DNA from 2 places in the Paenibacillus sp. FSL P4-0081 genome. Region 1 is predicted to be linked to the other one. Evidence: predicted binding sites of a transcription regulator. Region 1 holds the regulator's gene; the other holds the start of a gene.
The links. Region 1 encodes CtsR, which represses protease genes until heat stress. Its sites were predicted from a motif close to ATGGTCAATAAAGGTCAAACA; they were not measured.
Positions count from the first base shown of each region.

Region 2: the regulator CtsR is predicted to act here: its motif matches at 3,412-3,432, upstream of clpP (ATP-dependent Clp endopeptidase proteolytic subunit ClpP).

Region 1 covers NZ_CP009280.1:7,709,666-7,717,067, forward strand. The annotation lists gene clpC (ATP-dependent protease ATP-binding subunit ClpC) at 1-1,875, opposite strand, end outside; gene P40081_RS32940 (protein-arginine kinase McsB) at 1,912-2,976, opposite strand; gene P40081_RS32945 (protein-arginine kinase activator protein McsA) at 3,006-3,530, opposite strand; gene P40081_RS32950 (CtsR family transcriptional regulator) at 3,561-4,022, opposite strand; gene P40081_RS32955 (GNAT family N-acetyltransferase) at 4,386-5,558, opposite strand; rRNA gene rrf (5S ribosomal RNA) at 5,993-6,109, opposite strand; rRNA gene P40081_RS32965 (23S ribosomal RNA) at 6,233-7,402, opposite strand, start outside.
Region 2 covers NZ_CP009280.1:172,161-179,562, forward strand. The annotation lists gene P40081_RS00855 (SIMPL domain-containing protein) at 1-487, shown strand, start outside; gene P40081_RS00860 (PdaC/SigV domain-containing protein) at 741-1,847, shown strand; gene P40081_RS00865 (GDSL-type esterase/lipase family protein) at 2,003-2,641, shown strand; gene clpP (ATP-dependent Clp endopeptidase proteolytic subunit ClpP) at 2,728-3,324, opposite strand; tRNA gene P40081_RS00875 (tRNA-Arg) at 3,518-3,592, opposite strand; gene P40081_RS00880 (sugar-binding transcriptional regulator) at 3,924-4,976, shown strand; gene gap (type I glyceraldehyde-3-phosphate dehydrogenase) at 5,093-6,103, shown strand; gene P40081_RS00890 (phosphoglycerate kinase) at 6,221-7,402, shown strand.

The DNA.
Region 1 (7,402 bases):
TTCAGGGTGAGCCTTCTCAATCTCATCCAGCAGGACCACGGAATACGGTTTGCGGCGTACCTTCTCAGTCAGCTGTCCGCCTTCTTCATATCCTACATAGCCTGGAGGCGCCCCGACCAGACGGGATGTAGAATGCTTCTCCATGTACTCCGACATATCGATACGGATTACCGCATTCTCGTCACCGAACATGGCTTCGGCAAGTGCCCGTGCCAGCTCGGTTTTACCGACCCCGGTTGGACCGAGGAAGATGAAGGAGCCCATTGGACGTTTCGGATCCTTCAGACCCGCACGCGCCCGGCGGAGTGCCCGGCTGACAGCCTTAACGGCTTCATCCTGCCCGATTACACGTTCATGCAGCAAAGACTCCATATTCAGCAAACGGTCTGTCTCTTCTTCCTTCAGCTTGCTGACCGGAATTCCGGTCCAGCTGGCAACCACCTGTGCGATATCCTCAGGTGTAACCTGGGAGTCCGTACGGCCCTGCTTCTCTTTCCACTGGTTCTTCGTTGTGTCCAGCTCTTCACGGATCTTCTGCTCGGTATCGCGCAGCGCTGCAGCCTTCTCGAATTCCTGGCTTTGTACAGCGGAATCCTTCTCCTTGCGGATATCATCCAGACGCATTTCGAGTTCCTTCAGATTCGGCGGGATCGTGTAAGAGTTAAGTCTTACCTTGGAGCCTGCTTCATCAATCAGGTCAATCGCTTTGTCCGGCAGGAACCGGTCAGGGATATAGCGGTCAGACAGCTTCACAGCTTCCACAATAGCTTCATCCGTAATCTTCACCCGGTGATGGGCTTCATAACGGTCCCGAAGACCGAATAGGATCTGTACAGCTTCTGCAGGAGAAGGCTGATCCACCGTAATCGGCTGGAAGCGGCGTTCAAGTGCTGCGTCTTTCTCAATGTATTTACGGTATTCGTCAAGCGTTGTGGCACCGATGCACTGCAGTTCACCACGGGCCAGAGCGGGCTTCAGGATATTGGAGGCATCAATTGCACCTTCCGCACCACCGGCTCCGATCAGCGTATGCAGCTCATCGATGAAGAGCACGATATTGCCTGCCTGGCGAATCTCATCCATGATTTTTTTGAGGCGGTCCTCGAACTCACCGCGGTATTTCGTACCGGCAACTACAGAACCCATATCCAGGGTCATTACGCGTTTGTCGCGCAAGGTTTCCGGAATTTCATTGTTGATGATCTTTTGGGCCAGGCCTTCAGCAATTGCTGTCTTACCAACTCCTGGCTCACCGATCAGTACCGGATTATTCTTGGTACGGCGGCTGAGCACCTGAATGACACGTTCAATTTCCTTGCTACGGCCGATAACAGGGTCGAGGTTGCCGTCCTTGGCATAGGCAGTCAAGTCACGGGCCAGACCATCCAGCGTTGGTGTGCTGACATTAACCGGAGCACCGCTATGGCTTGAAGTGGCTTCACTGCTGCCCAGAAGCTGCAGCACCTGCTGGCGGGCTTTATTCAGGCTGATACCGAGATTATTCAGCACGCGGGCAGCTACGCCCTCTCCTTCACGGATGAGTCCGAGCAGGATATGCTCTGTGCCCACGTACGTATGTCCAAGCTTGCGGGCTTCATCCATAGACAGCTCGATAACTTTTTTGGCACGAGGAGTATAAGCGATGTTGGTCGGTTGTTCCTGACCTCTGCCAATCAGCGTTTCCACTTCATCCTGAATCTTCTCAAGACCCAGACCGAGTCCGATCAGTGCCTTGGCGGCAATGCCGTCACCTTCACGAATCAGTCCGAGCAAAATATGTTCTGTCCCAATGTTGTTGTGTCCCAAACGTACGGCTTCTTCCTGCGCCAGCGCCAGCACCTTTTGTGCGCGTTCCGTAAATCTTCCAAACATCATATCTCCTGCACCTCCACGGATAATATATATCTATAATTAATGTTGTGATCCCAGTGTTTCCCGTAGCAGCTTCGCCCGGTACATATCGCGTTCGGTGGACGAAAGCTCGTCGCCGAACAGCTTTTGCAGAAAACCCGGCTGAGTCTTGACATTCAGCTCATTAAGCACTGAAATCGAAGGCCCTTCCAGTATCCCCAAATCTACACCAAGCCTTAGATCGGAGAGCCGCTGTGCTGACTCTTTAAGCTCCATCACAGCCGCGTAGGCTAAAATCCCATATGAACGTTTGATGCGGTCGGTAATCCGCAGGGCGGAATCCACAAGCAAGCGCTCACGTGCGTTCCGCTCATGCTCTATAATCTGGGTGACTACGCTGTGGAGATTCTCAATAATCTCATTCTCGGTCTGACCGAGCGTAATCTGGTTGGAAATCTGAAAGATATTCCCTACTGCTTCGCTGCCTTCACCATAAATTCCTCTAACGGTAAGACCGACCTGATTAACAGCGGATAGAATCCGGTTAATCTGATGGGTCATAACCAATGCCGGCAGATGAACCATTACCGAGGCTCTGAGCCCGGTTCCCACATTGGTGGGACAACTGGTCAGGTATCCTCTGCGGTCATCAAAAGCGTAATTGACAGCAGCCTCAAAGATATCATCGATGGCTGTTGCCCTTACCCAGGCTTCTCTCACCTGCAGACCCGGAAACAGGCATTGAATGCGGAGATGATCCTCCTCGTTGATCATAATGCTGACTGACTCGTCCTCATTAAGAATGACTGCTCCGCCTTTGGAATCATCAGCCAGATTAGGACTGATCAGATGCTTCTCCACCAGTACTTTTTTATCCAGCTCATCGAGCTCATCCAGCCTCAGCAGCTGAAAGTTGCCGAAATCCGCAGAGGCTTCTCCCTGAAATACAGGAGCAAGCTGCTCCAGCACCTCTTCCGACTGCTGCGCAGACGCCAATAGCGGGAAAGGAAGGTGCTCCAGATTACGGGCGATACGCATTCGGCTGCTGATAACAATCTCGGAATGACTCCCGCCGCAGCGCATCCAGTCACTAAGTGCTTGTTCGGTAAACCGGAGACTTGACATGTGGAATCCCCTCCTATATATCAAAGACTTTACTCTTGTGGCATTTCTTTTTCAAGTTTGCGGATTCTGTCCCTCAGCTCGGCTGCAGTTTCAAACTCCTCCTGCATAATGCTCTGCTGTAATTCCTGCTTCAGCTCATCAATTTGGCGTTTACACATGATCTGTGCACCCGCCCGTTTGGGAAGCTTACCCACATGGGCTGTACTTCCGTGTACCCGTCTGAAGAGCGGGTCCAGCGTGCTGTCAAAATATTTGTAGCATGAGCTGCAGCCGAACCGTCCAAGCTTGCTGAACTGTGAGTAGGTCATACCGCAGTTCTCACACTGCAGCCCCTGCACAGTCTGTGCGGCCTCTGACTTGCCCTTGCCTGCGCTCTCCAGATCAAGCAGCCCGGAAAGCAAGCTGTGTATGGAGAATCCTCCGGCAGTACCGGGGATGAGCTCCCCTTTTTCCCGCGCACAGCTTTCACAAATATGAAATTCTGTCTTCTCTCCGTTCACGATCTTCGTGAAATGGAGTGTAGCCGGTTTGACCCCGCATTCCTGGCATAGCATGAGCGGTGTCCCTCCCTCACATTTTGACAATTATTTGCCTAACAAAGAGATTAGCATGGCCTTCATTAGCTTGGCACGAATCTCATCCCGGTACGGCAGATTAACCGTCAGGCATTCCCGGGAAACAGCGGACCGCATAAGACACGCTTCACGCTTGGAGAGAAAACGGGCCTCCTCCAGCTGATAAATCAGTCCTTCGGCGGAATTCTGGTCAATATCATTCCCTATTGTGGAGTTCAGATGTGCATACAGTGCCACATTCTGAGGCAACTCGAAGCGCTGAATCCGGATATACCCTCCACCGCCGCGTTTGCTCTCCACTACATATCCCTTTTCCAAAGTAAAGCGTGTACTGATGACGTAATTGATCTGCGACGGCACACAGGAGAACTGGTCCGCCAGATCATTGCGCTGAATTTCCACCGTACCTTCGGGACTTTCATGCAAAATATTCTTCAGATATTGTTCAATAATATCGGAGATATTACGCATCACTCATCCTCCAGTGTGTAAGCCTTGGTTAAGCTTGTGCTGTATCAACGTCCGCCGTCCATACATAGCTCTAAAGAATTTAACCCGGGGACTGAAGTGCGAATCGGCTGCAATAGCCTTCGTACTGAGCCTGACCTCCAACTGTTACAATCCTAAGAACACTGCTGTCGAGCTCGCGTTGACTTTGACTTTCTTTGACTTTTTTCATATTATAACATATTCTCACTGAATTCCAAGGGGTTGCTCTTATTTTTTACTTTTTAGCCGCATTGTATTCCGAATAGCTTCACGGATCCCATTGCAAGGGGATATGTATTTTAGGCTCTCCTGCTTCTAATGTAAGCGGAAGAGCCTTCAGGTTTGTCAGAAAAAATCAAATAAAGCCGTTTGCGCCTGCGGGATCAGCTTCTCCAGCCAATCTACAGCTTCATGTGTACCGGATAACTGTCCATACCGGGCCATTTCAACTGGACGTCTGTATCCCATCAACAGTGCGGTAAGTGTACCAATACTGCATATAAGATCAGCGTTTGATCTGTCCCCCTGGATCTGAGTAAATGATACCTCCCCATGTTCAGCTACTGTCCACCGCCACAGGCCGTTATTCCAGGGGGCATGCTCATCTTCAATATAAAGCAGCCGCTCCCGGATACCGCTCAGCGCATGGAAAGACAAATTCTCTATAAAGGCTTGGGCGTTGACAATGCGTGCCATGAAGTACGGATAATTCTCCTGGGCAATCCGCGGGTCGGGAAGCAAATACGGCAGAATGTCATCAGAGGGAACCAGCTTCAATGAAGCTCCGGTGATCATAGAGTCATGGTTAGCCAGAAATGTCCACAGCCCTTGCCGGGCCTTCTCATTCAGATAGACAAATTCATCGATGACCAGTTCTTTGTTCACTATTTTATACAGCACATACCCTTCCGGTTCACCCTGCTGCGAATAAAATACACACTGATGTGTATCTTCATCGAGTACTTTTTCCTTCCACCATTCCTCCGTACGCTGCAGTGTGCCGTTGTACCGGGCTGCAAATGAGACATACAGCTGTTGCAATACTTTAATATCAGCCGCCCCGCGCTTCACAGAGCCCTGTATTTCAGCCTTCCGCGGAAATTTATCCACAGGTATGTTGTATTTCTTATATTCACAATAGATCTCCCAGCCGAATTTCCGGTAAAAGGGGATTAAAAACGGGTGCAGAAAAGACAGTGTTTGCCCTGCTTCGTTCATGGTTTGCAGCGCATGGGTCAACAGCTTGGCCACATATCCCTGCCTGCGGTTCTCCGGCCACGAGGCTACGCCCGCAATTCCGCCCATAGATACGGGCTTGCCCTGTATGTATGCCTGAAGTGGAAGAAGTACCAGCTTGGCACTTAAACTTGGTCCTTCGAATACTCCCCATATTTGTTCCGGCTTGAACTTCTCTCTGGCGCGTTCCCTGTCTTCTCCTATCACCTTGTACTGAAAAGCATATTCTGACAAGCCTAAGCCTTCTTCAAAATCATCTGCGTGCAATTGCCTTATTTCCATGCTGCTCACCCCGTTAATGAATTTATAGAGATAGAGTCCAATGGTTGCTCAGATTGAGTATATCAAGCAAATTGTCCAGAAGCTAATGAGGTACAAAAATAGCCCGCGGACAAAAGTTATCCACAGGTTTTGAACAATAAAACAAAAAACCGGAAAGAGTTTCTTCCGGCAAAAATTAGTTATCCACGATTCATATTTATCTATCCACAAAATTCACTTTTTATCCACAAAAACAGTGGATTACTTAGGTTTTCTCTTGACTCATTCGCCTGAATATGCGTTTTAATCCACATTATCAGGGAAAAGACTTCTTCCTGAAATTGTATCCACATGTGCGTAAGTTTTCAGCAGTTACTGAAATTTATCCACAGCTTTTCCACAACCCTGCACAAACCAAAAAAGCCACTGTCGATTACTCAACAATGGCTTCATGTGCTTGGCAACGTCCTACTCTCCCAGGACCCTTCGGTCCAAGTACCATCGGCGCTGGAGGGCTTAACGGTCGTGTTCGGGATGGGTACGCGTGGAACCCCTCCGCTATCGCCACCAAACATGATTTTTCGAAGCTTCCGCTTCTCGAAATCGCTGCAGAAAATATCAAACCATAGGTTTAACATCCTGCCAGGCTTGATCACCTGAAAACTGAATCCGAAACGAATCTGCGCTCTAAGAATTTGGATAAGCCCTCGACCGATTAGTATTGGTCAGCTCCATGCATTGCTGCACTTCCACCTCCAACCTATCTACCTCGTCGTCTTCAAGGGGTCTTACTAATTGGGAAATCTCATCTTGAGGGGGGCTTCACGCTTAGATGCTTTCAGCGCTTATCCCGTCCGTACGTAGCTACTCAGCCATGCTCCTGGCGGAACAACTGATGCACCAGCGGTACGTCCATCCCGGTCCTCTCGTACTAAGGACAGCTCCTCTCAAATTTCCTGCGCCCACGACAGATAGGGACCGAACTGTCTCACGACGTTCTGAACCCAGCTCGCGTACCGCTTTAATGGGCGAACAGCCCAACCCTTGGGACCTACTTCAGCCCCAGGATGCGATGAGCCGACATCGAGGTGCCAAACCTCCCCGTCGATGTGGACTCTTGGGGGAGATAAGCCTGTTATCCCCAGGGTAGCTTTTATCCGTTGAGCGATGGCCCTTCCATGCGGTACCACCGGATCACTAAGTCCGACTTTCGTCCCTGCTCGACTTGTAGGTCTCGCAGTCAAGCTCCCTTATGCCTTTGCACTCTGCGAATGATTTCCAACCATTCTGAGGGAACCTTTGAACGCCTCCGTTACTCTTTAGGAGGCGACCGCCCCAGTCAAACTGCCCGCCTGACACGGTCCCCGTACCCGATTAGGGTACCAGGTTAGAACCTAGATACGATCAGGGTGGTATCCCAACGGCGCCTCCGCAGAAGCTTGCGCTCCTGCCTCTACGGCTCCCACCTATCCTGTACAGATCGTACCCAAATTCAATATCAAGCTGCAGTAAAGCTCCATGGGGTCTTTCCGTCTTGTCGCGGGTAACCTGCATCTTCACAGGTATTAAAATTTCACCGGATCTCTCGTTGAGACAGCGCCCAAGTCGTTACGCCATTCGTGCGGGTCAGAATTTACCTGACAAGGAATTTCGCTACCTTAGGACCGTTATAGTTACGGCCGCCGTTTACTGGGGCTTCGGTTCACAGCTTCGGGTTTAACCCCTAACCACTCCCCTTAACCTTCCAGCACCGGGCAGGCGTCAGCCCGTATACTTCGCCTTGCGGCTTCGCACAGACCTGTGTTTTTGCTAAACAGTCGCTTGGGCCTTTTCACTGCGGCCCCCTCGGGCTATTCACCCTACCG
Region 2 (7,402 bases), 890 kb from region 1:
CAAAACAACCTGGGGAATTGCGGACAAGGATATTCAGAGCACGCAGTTCTATGTACAGCCTAATTACGTCTATAGCGAAAAGGAAGGCCAGCAGGTTAAAGGCTATAATGCCCAGCATACGCTGAAGATTTCCTACCGTGATCTGACTAAGGTCGGACAATTGCTGGATGCAGCATCGACGGCAGGCGCGAACAATATCGGCAATGCAAGCTTTGCGATCGAAGATCCATCAGCCTTTGAAGCACAGGTTATCGAAAAAGCAATGCAGAATGCAGATGTAAAAGCGGCAGCGATTGCTAAAGCGGCGAAACGCGGACTCGGGCAGGTGGTAACGGTCATTCAGAACGACGACGGGAATAACCCGGTTGTCTTCGTTGAACAGGCCGCCATGTCCAAAGCAGCGAATGATTCAGCTGCCGGAAGCTCCGTTGAACCCGGAGAAGTTAAAGTAACCACTCAGCTGAGCGTAACCTATGAATTGAAATAAAGTGACCGCGAAGAGGCGCTTGCTCTGCTGTTTATGGCAGGGCGGCGCCTTTTTTAGGAGAAATTTTCGTTGAAATCTCTCAAATTGTTTAAATAAATGTAATAAGGTTGATAGAAAGACTCTTCAATCCTTAAGAAACTGTAAAGCGCATTGTAACATCCGCCGACCTTCTTATCCCTATAATAGGAAGAGTGAAGCTGAGGGAACACATCACGTCATAATACATCGCACCAGCGGAAGGGGAAGAACAACAATGAAAATGAATGATACTTCGAAGAAATACGCCCGTAAATGGGGCGCAGGAATGATTGCAGCGGGAATGCTGCTCGGTGGAGCCGCAATACCGGCAGGTATAACTCAGGCAGCTCCAGCAGCTGCTCAGGTGAAGGCTGCATCCTCCCCGGTAGTACTGAAGGTAAACGGCAAGATTGCAGCGCAGAAGGGGCTTTTCCAGGACGGAAAGGTATGGATTCCGGTAACGTTTATGCGCGATGCGCTGGGGATGCCGCTATCTTATGATAAAGCAGAGAAGACGTATACCATCGGTACAGGTACTACACAAACTAAACTGACGGTTACTGAATACTATACTACGATTAAAGTGAACAATTATTTTATCGGCGAATATGAAGTGAAGAATATGGATAACCGCTTCTATGTTTCGTTTGACCTGCTCAGCGATTACTTAGGCTACAAGGGTGACTGGAGTGCCGCTACGGGACGGCTCAATGTGATGAAGAGAACGCAAAATGCGGTAACTATAAAGACTGAGAGCTATGTTAAGGACCATAAAGATGCACCAATCAAGCTGGATTATCCACAGGTCAGCGGTCTTGCAAGTAGCGAGGCTGAGAAGGCAATCAATGATACAATCAAACAGACGATTCAGAAATACGCGGCTTACGCCGAAGATCAAATCTCCCTTAAATCCGAGGACGACCGTCCGTATGAATTCGAAGGCGGTTATGTGGTCACTTATAATCAGGACGGCGTGCTCAGTCTGATCACGAATCAATACGGATATACCGGCGGTGCACATGGATCGACTATCCGCAATGCCTTTACCTTCTCACTTAAAGACGGTAAACGCCTGCTGCTGGGGGATTTGTTCAAGGCTAATCCTAACTACAAGAAACAGCTGAATGCCAAGGTATCTACTGAAATCAAAGCAAACGGAGGTTATCTGGGAGGATTCACAGGCCTGAATACAGAGAAATACTTCTATCTGAAAGAGGGCAAAGCCGTGCTCTTCTTCCAGCAATATGAGTATACTGCATACGCTACAGGCTTCCCGGAGGTAATCTTCAGCTTCAAAGAGCTGCTGCCGGACGGAAGCAGTCCGTTCGCTGCACTGAAATAATATAGTAGTTTCATATATCCTGCCCATGCGTTTCCTCCGGAGACATGAGGGCAGGATTTTTTTGCGGGCCTATTAAGGCCGCCCTGCCGTTACCACATCCCCCGGGCAGTCATAAGCTAAAGAAAGCAAGCAGCTTATAGCGGGGAGGGAAGGCTATGGTCTATCAGTATACGGCCATTGGAGATTCATTAACGACCGGGTTCGGGGCGCTGCCCGGGAACGGATTTGTCCCCGTCTACCGCCGGATGGCGGAAGGGCGGCTGCAGACTCCGGTTGCTTCAGCGAATCTTGGAGTGAACGGTCTGACAACAGCAGGGCTGGAGCAGCGTCTCAAGACAGATGGCGGCTTTCGTTCTGCGGTTAAGGATGCGGAGATCATCACCGTCTCTATTGGCGGCAATGATCTGATTAAGGCCGCCAAAGCCGCAGCGGGGAGGCCAGGTGAGCTGAATGGATATCTGCAAAAAGCGCTCCGGGAATGCAAACGGAATTTCAGTGATATTATGAATACTCTGGCACAGCTGAAGGCGGGTACGCGAAGTCCTTACATTATCCGGATTGTAGGTCTCTATAATCCGTATCCTCAGGTGGATGCGGCTACAGATTGGGTGCGGCAGTTCAACCGCTATGCTGCCGGCTACAGCAGTTATGTTGTGGGGTTTGCTTCCATTTATCATGAATTTGCCGGCAATGAGCGGGGGCTGCTGTTCCTGGATCATATCCATCCGAACGGCAGGGGCTACCGGGTGATTGCCGGAAAGCTGGATGCCCTGGGATATGGAACCTTGAGGTGAAACATCAGTATATATGCCAAATAAAGAGGCTGCCGCAGACCTGTAGGTCCGTGGCAGCCTCTTTATGTGTTGATGAAGTATAGAAATTAAACGCCAGTCGGCAAGGTCTTCTCAATGACTTTATCGACAATGCCATATTCAGCTGCATCGGCAGCACTCATGAAGTAGTCGCGGTCGGTATCCTTCTCGATCTTCTCGATCGGCTGGCCCGTACGTTCGGACAGGATACGGTTCAGCTTCTCGCGCAGCTTGATGATGCGGCGGGCGCGGATTTCGATATCCGAAGCCTGACCCTGGGCACCGCCGAGCGGCTGGTGAATCATAATTTCGCTGTTCGGCAAGGCAAAGCGCTTGCCCTTGGCGCCGGCGTTCAGCAGGAAGGCACCCATGGAAGCGGCCATCCCTACACAGATGGTGGATACATCCGGTTTAATGTACTGCATTGTATCAAATATAGCCATACCCGCTGTAATGGAACCGCCAGGGCTGTTTACATACAGGTGAATATCCTTATCCGGATCCTCGGCAGCCAGGAAGAGCATTTGTGCGATGATGGAATTGGCTACCACGTCATTAACCTCCGTTCCAAGGAAAATGATGCGGTCCTTCAGCAGGCGGGAATAGATGTCATAAGCGCGCTCACCGCGGTTGCTCTGTTCTACTACCATAGGAATATAACTCACGTGGAAAACCTCCTTGAAATTGGTGCTTCGAATGTGTTCATTTTTTACTGTTACCGTATTAACCACATGATAAACAAATTCAAACAAAAAGTCAAAGAAAGTCAAACTTAGATTCAAAAAAAAGAGCCATCAAGCGGCTCTTTGGTTAAATATAATATAAGCATTGCTAAATTATGTACAAAAGTGAAAATAATGGCGCGCCCGCCAAGAATCGAACTTGGATCTCAGGCTTCGGAGGCCTACGTCATATCCATTGGACCACGGGCGCAACAGAAGTTATTATAATACACTTATTGCATAAAAGCAACGTGTAAAACCCGTCGTGCAAAAAAATAGTTTTTCCGGCTCCCAGGCAGATGATAGCTTCCCACTTGACAGTCAGGTGATGGAGGTTTTCAGTCATGTGCTTAAGGGCGTGGTTACCTCTCACAGACCGGCAGATGTATAAGATGAAACGGGTCTGAGAATTATAGTCTCGGAACACTTGCACTCGGCGTCAGTTTTGGGTAGAATATGGGTGGGACTTAAAAAGTTAACCCGGGACATTTTGAGACCACGAACAAGGGAAAAGAGAAAGACGAAGTTGCAGGAGTGAAAGCATGCGTAATTTATTGGAAATCCAAAAGCAGCTTCTGCCTGATCTCATGGAAACCCTTAAGAGACGGTATACGATTCTACATCAGATCATGCTGTCCGATATTATTGGGCGCAGAACGCTTGCCGCCTCGCTTGATATGACCGAGCGGGTGCTGCGCGCCGAGACGGATCTTCTGAAATCGCAAGGGCTCATTGAGATCGAGAGCGTCGGCATGCGCATTAGCGAAGCCGGTCGCAGACTGCTTGACCTGCTGGAGCCGATCGCCAAGAGCCTCTTCGGCCTGGATGATCTGGAAGAGAAAATTCGTACTACGTACGGTCTCAGTAAAGTAGTTGTTGTACCTGGCGACTGCGAGACCTCGCTGTTCACCAAACGTGAACTGGGGCGTGCAGGTTCGAAGGCACTGCTCAGTGTACTGCGCAGTGACGATACGATTGCCGTCACAGGCGGATCGACCCTGGCCGAAATGGCCGATCAGTTGACCCCGCCGCTATCCCTTTCCTATAAGAACGCCTGGGTAGTTCCGGCGCGCGGAGGACTGGGAGAGAGCATGGAGATCCAAGCCAACACCATTGCTTCGACCATGGCCAAACGGATTGGTGCCAATTACCGTCTGCTGCATGTGCCTGATCTGCTCAGCGGCGATGCCTATCAGTCGCTCGCACTGGACTCCAATATTGGAGAGATTGTGCAGATTATCCGCAGATCGCGTATTATTGTGCATGGAATTGGCGATGCCATTGAAATGACTCACCGCCGCAAGCTGGACCCCGGTACCATCTCAGAGATTCAGGACGAGGGTGCGGTAGCCGAATCGTTCGGATATTATTTCAATGAGAATGGCGAGGTGGTTCATACCATGCTGACCATGGGGCTGCGCCTGGAAGACATTATCCGTACAGAAGTCGTCATCGGTATTGCCGGCGGCAAACGCAAGGCTAAGGCCATTCATGCGATGCTGCGGTTCGGCCAAGAGGATATTCTCGTGACAGACGAGGCGGCTGCTATCGAAATCGGCAAAGAAATCGACAAACAATTGCAAGAGGTCCTATAGATTCCATTTTATGGGACGCGCGCAAAGGTATTATGCATTATACTTAACCTTGTTGTCTTGACGAGCCTCACGGCTTGTCTTGAATAAATAAAACGAAATCTAGGAGGAACTATTCAATGAGTGTAAAAGTTGGTATTAACGGTTTTGGACGTATTGGACGCCTTGCATTCCGCCGTATTCAAAATGTAGAAGGTATCGAAGTGGTAGCAATCAATGACTTGACTGACGCTAAGATGCTTGCTCATTTGCTTAAATATGATACAACTCAAGGTAAATTCCAAGGCGATGTTGAAGTTCACGACGGCTTCTTCAAAGTTAACGGTAAAGATGTTAAGGTTCTGGCGAACCGCAACCCTGAAGAACTTCCTTGGGGAGAGCTTGGCGTTGATATCGTTCTGGAATGCACAGGTTTCTTCACAACTAAAGAAGCAGCTGAAAAGCACCTTAAAGGCGGAGCTAAGAAAGTAGTTATTTCCGCTCCAGCTACAGGCGACATGAAGACTGTTGTTTACAACGTTAACGATGACATCCTTGACGGTAGCGAAACAGTAATCTCCGGCGCATCTTGCACAACGAACTGTCTGGCTCCTATGGCCAAAGTTCTGAACGACAAATTCGGTATCATCGAAGGCTTGATGACTACTATCCACGCTTACACAGGTGACCAGAATACACTTGATGCTCCACACGCTAAAGGCGACTTCAGACGTGCCCGCGCTGCTGCTGAGAACATCATCCCTAACACTACCGGTGCTGCAAAAGCAATCGGCCTGGTAATTCCAGAACTTAAAGGCAAACTTGACGGTGCAGCACAACGTGTGCCTGTAGCTACTGGTTCCCTGACTGAGCTGGTTACTGTTCTGGATAAGAGCGTAACTGTTGAAGAAATCAACGCAGCCATGAAAGAAGCTTCCGATCCGGAAACTTACGGCTACACTGAAGATGAAATCGTATCTTCCGACATCAAGGGTATGACTTTCGGTTCCCTGTTCGATGCTACACAAACTAAAGTTCTGACTGTTGGCGACAAACAACTGGTTAAGACCGTTGCTTGGTATGACAATGAAATGTCCTACACTGCACAGCTCGTTCGTACTTTGGAGAAATTCGCTAAACTTGCTCAATAATACCGATTTTATATAGGCAGTACAATAGAGCGGAAACAATGAAAGTCTGTTTCCGCTCTTTCTAAATGAAATGGATTCGTGAATGAACCAATTTTGGGTGTGGAGGAAATGTTAATCATGAACAAAAAAAGTGTCCGTGATGTAGAAGTAAAAGGCAAACGCGTATTCGTGCGTGTGGATTTCAACGTGCCAGTGGAAGACGGTAAGATCACTGATGATACCCGTATCCGCGAAACCCTTCCAACAATTAAATACCTGATTGAGAACGGTGCAAAGGTCATTCTGGCCAGCCATATGGGCCGTCCTAAAGGTGAATTCGTCGATTCCATGCGGTTGACTTCCGCAGCTGTACGTCTGTCCGAATTGCTCGGCAAACCGGTAGCCAAAGCTGATGAAGCGATTGGCGAAGCGGTAAAAGCACAAATCGCTGAACTGAACGAAGGCGACGTGCTTGTGCTTGAGAATGTCCGTTTCTATAAAGGTGAAGAAAAGAACGATCCTGAACTGGCTAAGCAGTTCGCTGAACTGGCTGACCTGTTCGTCAATGACGCATTCGGTGCGGCTCACCGTGCCCATGCTTCGACAGAAGGTATCGCTCACTTCCTGCCTGCAGTATCCGGCCTTCTGATGGAGAAGGAATTGTCCGTTCTGGGCAAAGCCCTGTCCAATCCTGAACGTCCTTTCACTGCGATCATCGGCGGATCCAAAGTTAAAGACAAAATTGACGTGATCGACAACCTGCTGACTCTGGCTGACAACGTATTGATTGGCGGCGGCCTTTCTTACACCTTCACCAAAGCACAAGGTTACGAAATCGGAAATTCTTTGGTAGACAACGACAAGATCGATGCTGCGCTTGGATTTATCGAAAAAGCCAAAGCACTCGGCAAAAACTTTGTGCTTCCGGTTGACGTAGTTATCGCTGACAAGTTCGGCGCAGATGCCAACACCAAAATTGTAGATGTGACTGAAATTCCTGCTGGCTGGGAAGGTCTGGACATCGGTCCTAAAACCCGTGAAATTTATGCCGATATCATCAAAAACTCCAAGCTGGTTGTTTGGAACGGACCTATGGGCGTATTCGAAATTGATATCTTCGCTGAAGGTACAATTGCTGTAGCCCAGGCTTGCGCAACTACCGAAGGCTACACAGTTATCGGCGGTGGTGATTCCGCGGCAGCTGCTGAGAAATTCCACCTCGCAGACCAAATGGATCATATCTCCACTGGCGGCGGCGCATCACTCGAGTTCATGGAAGGTAAGGCACTTCCAGGCGTAGAAGCACTGAACGACAAGTAA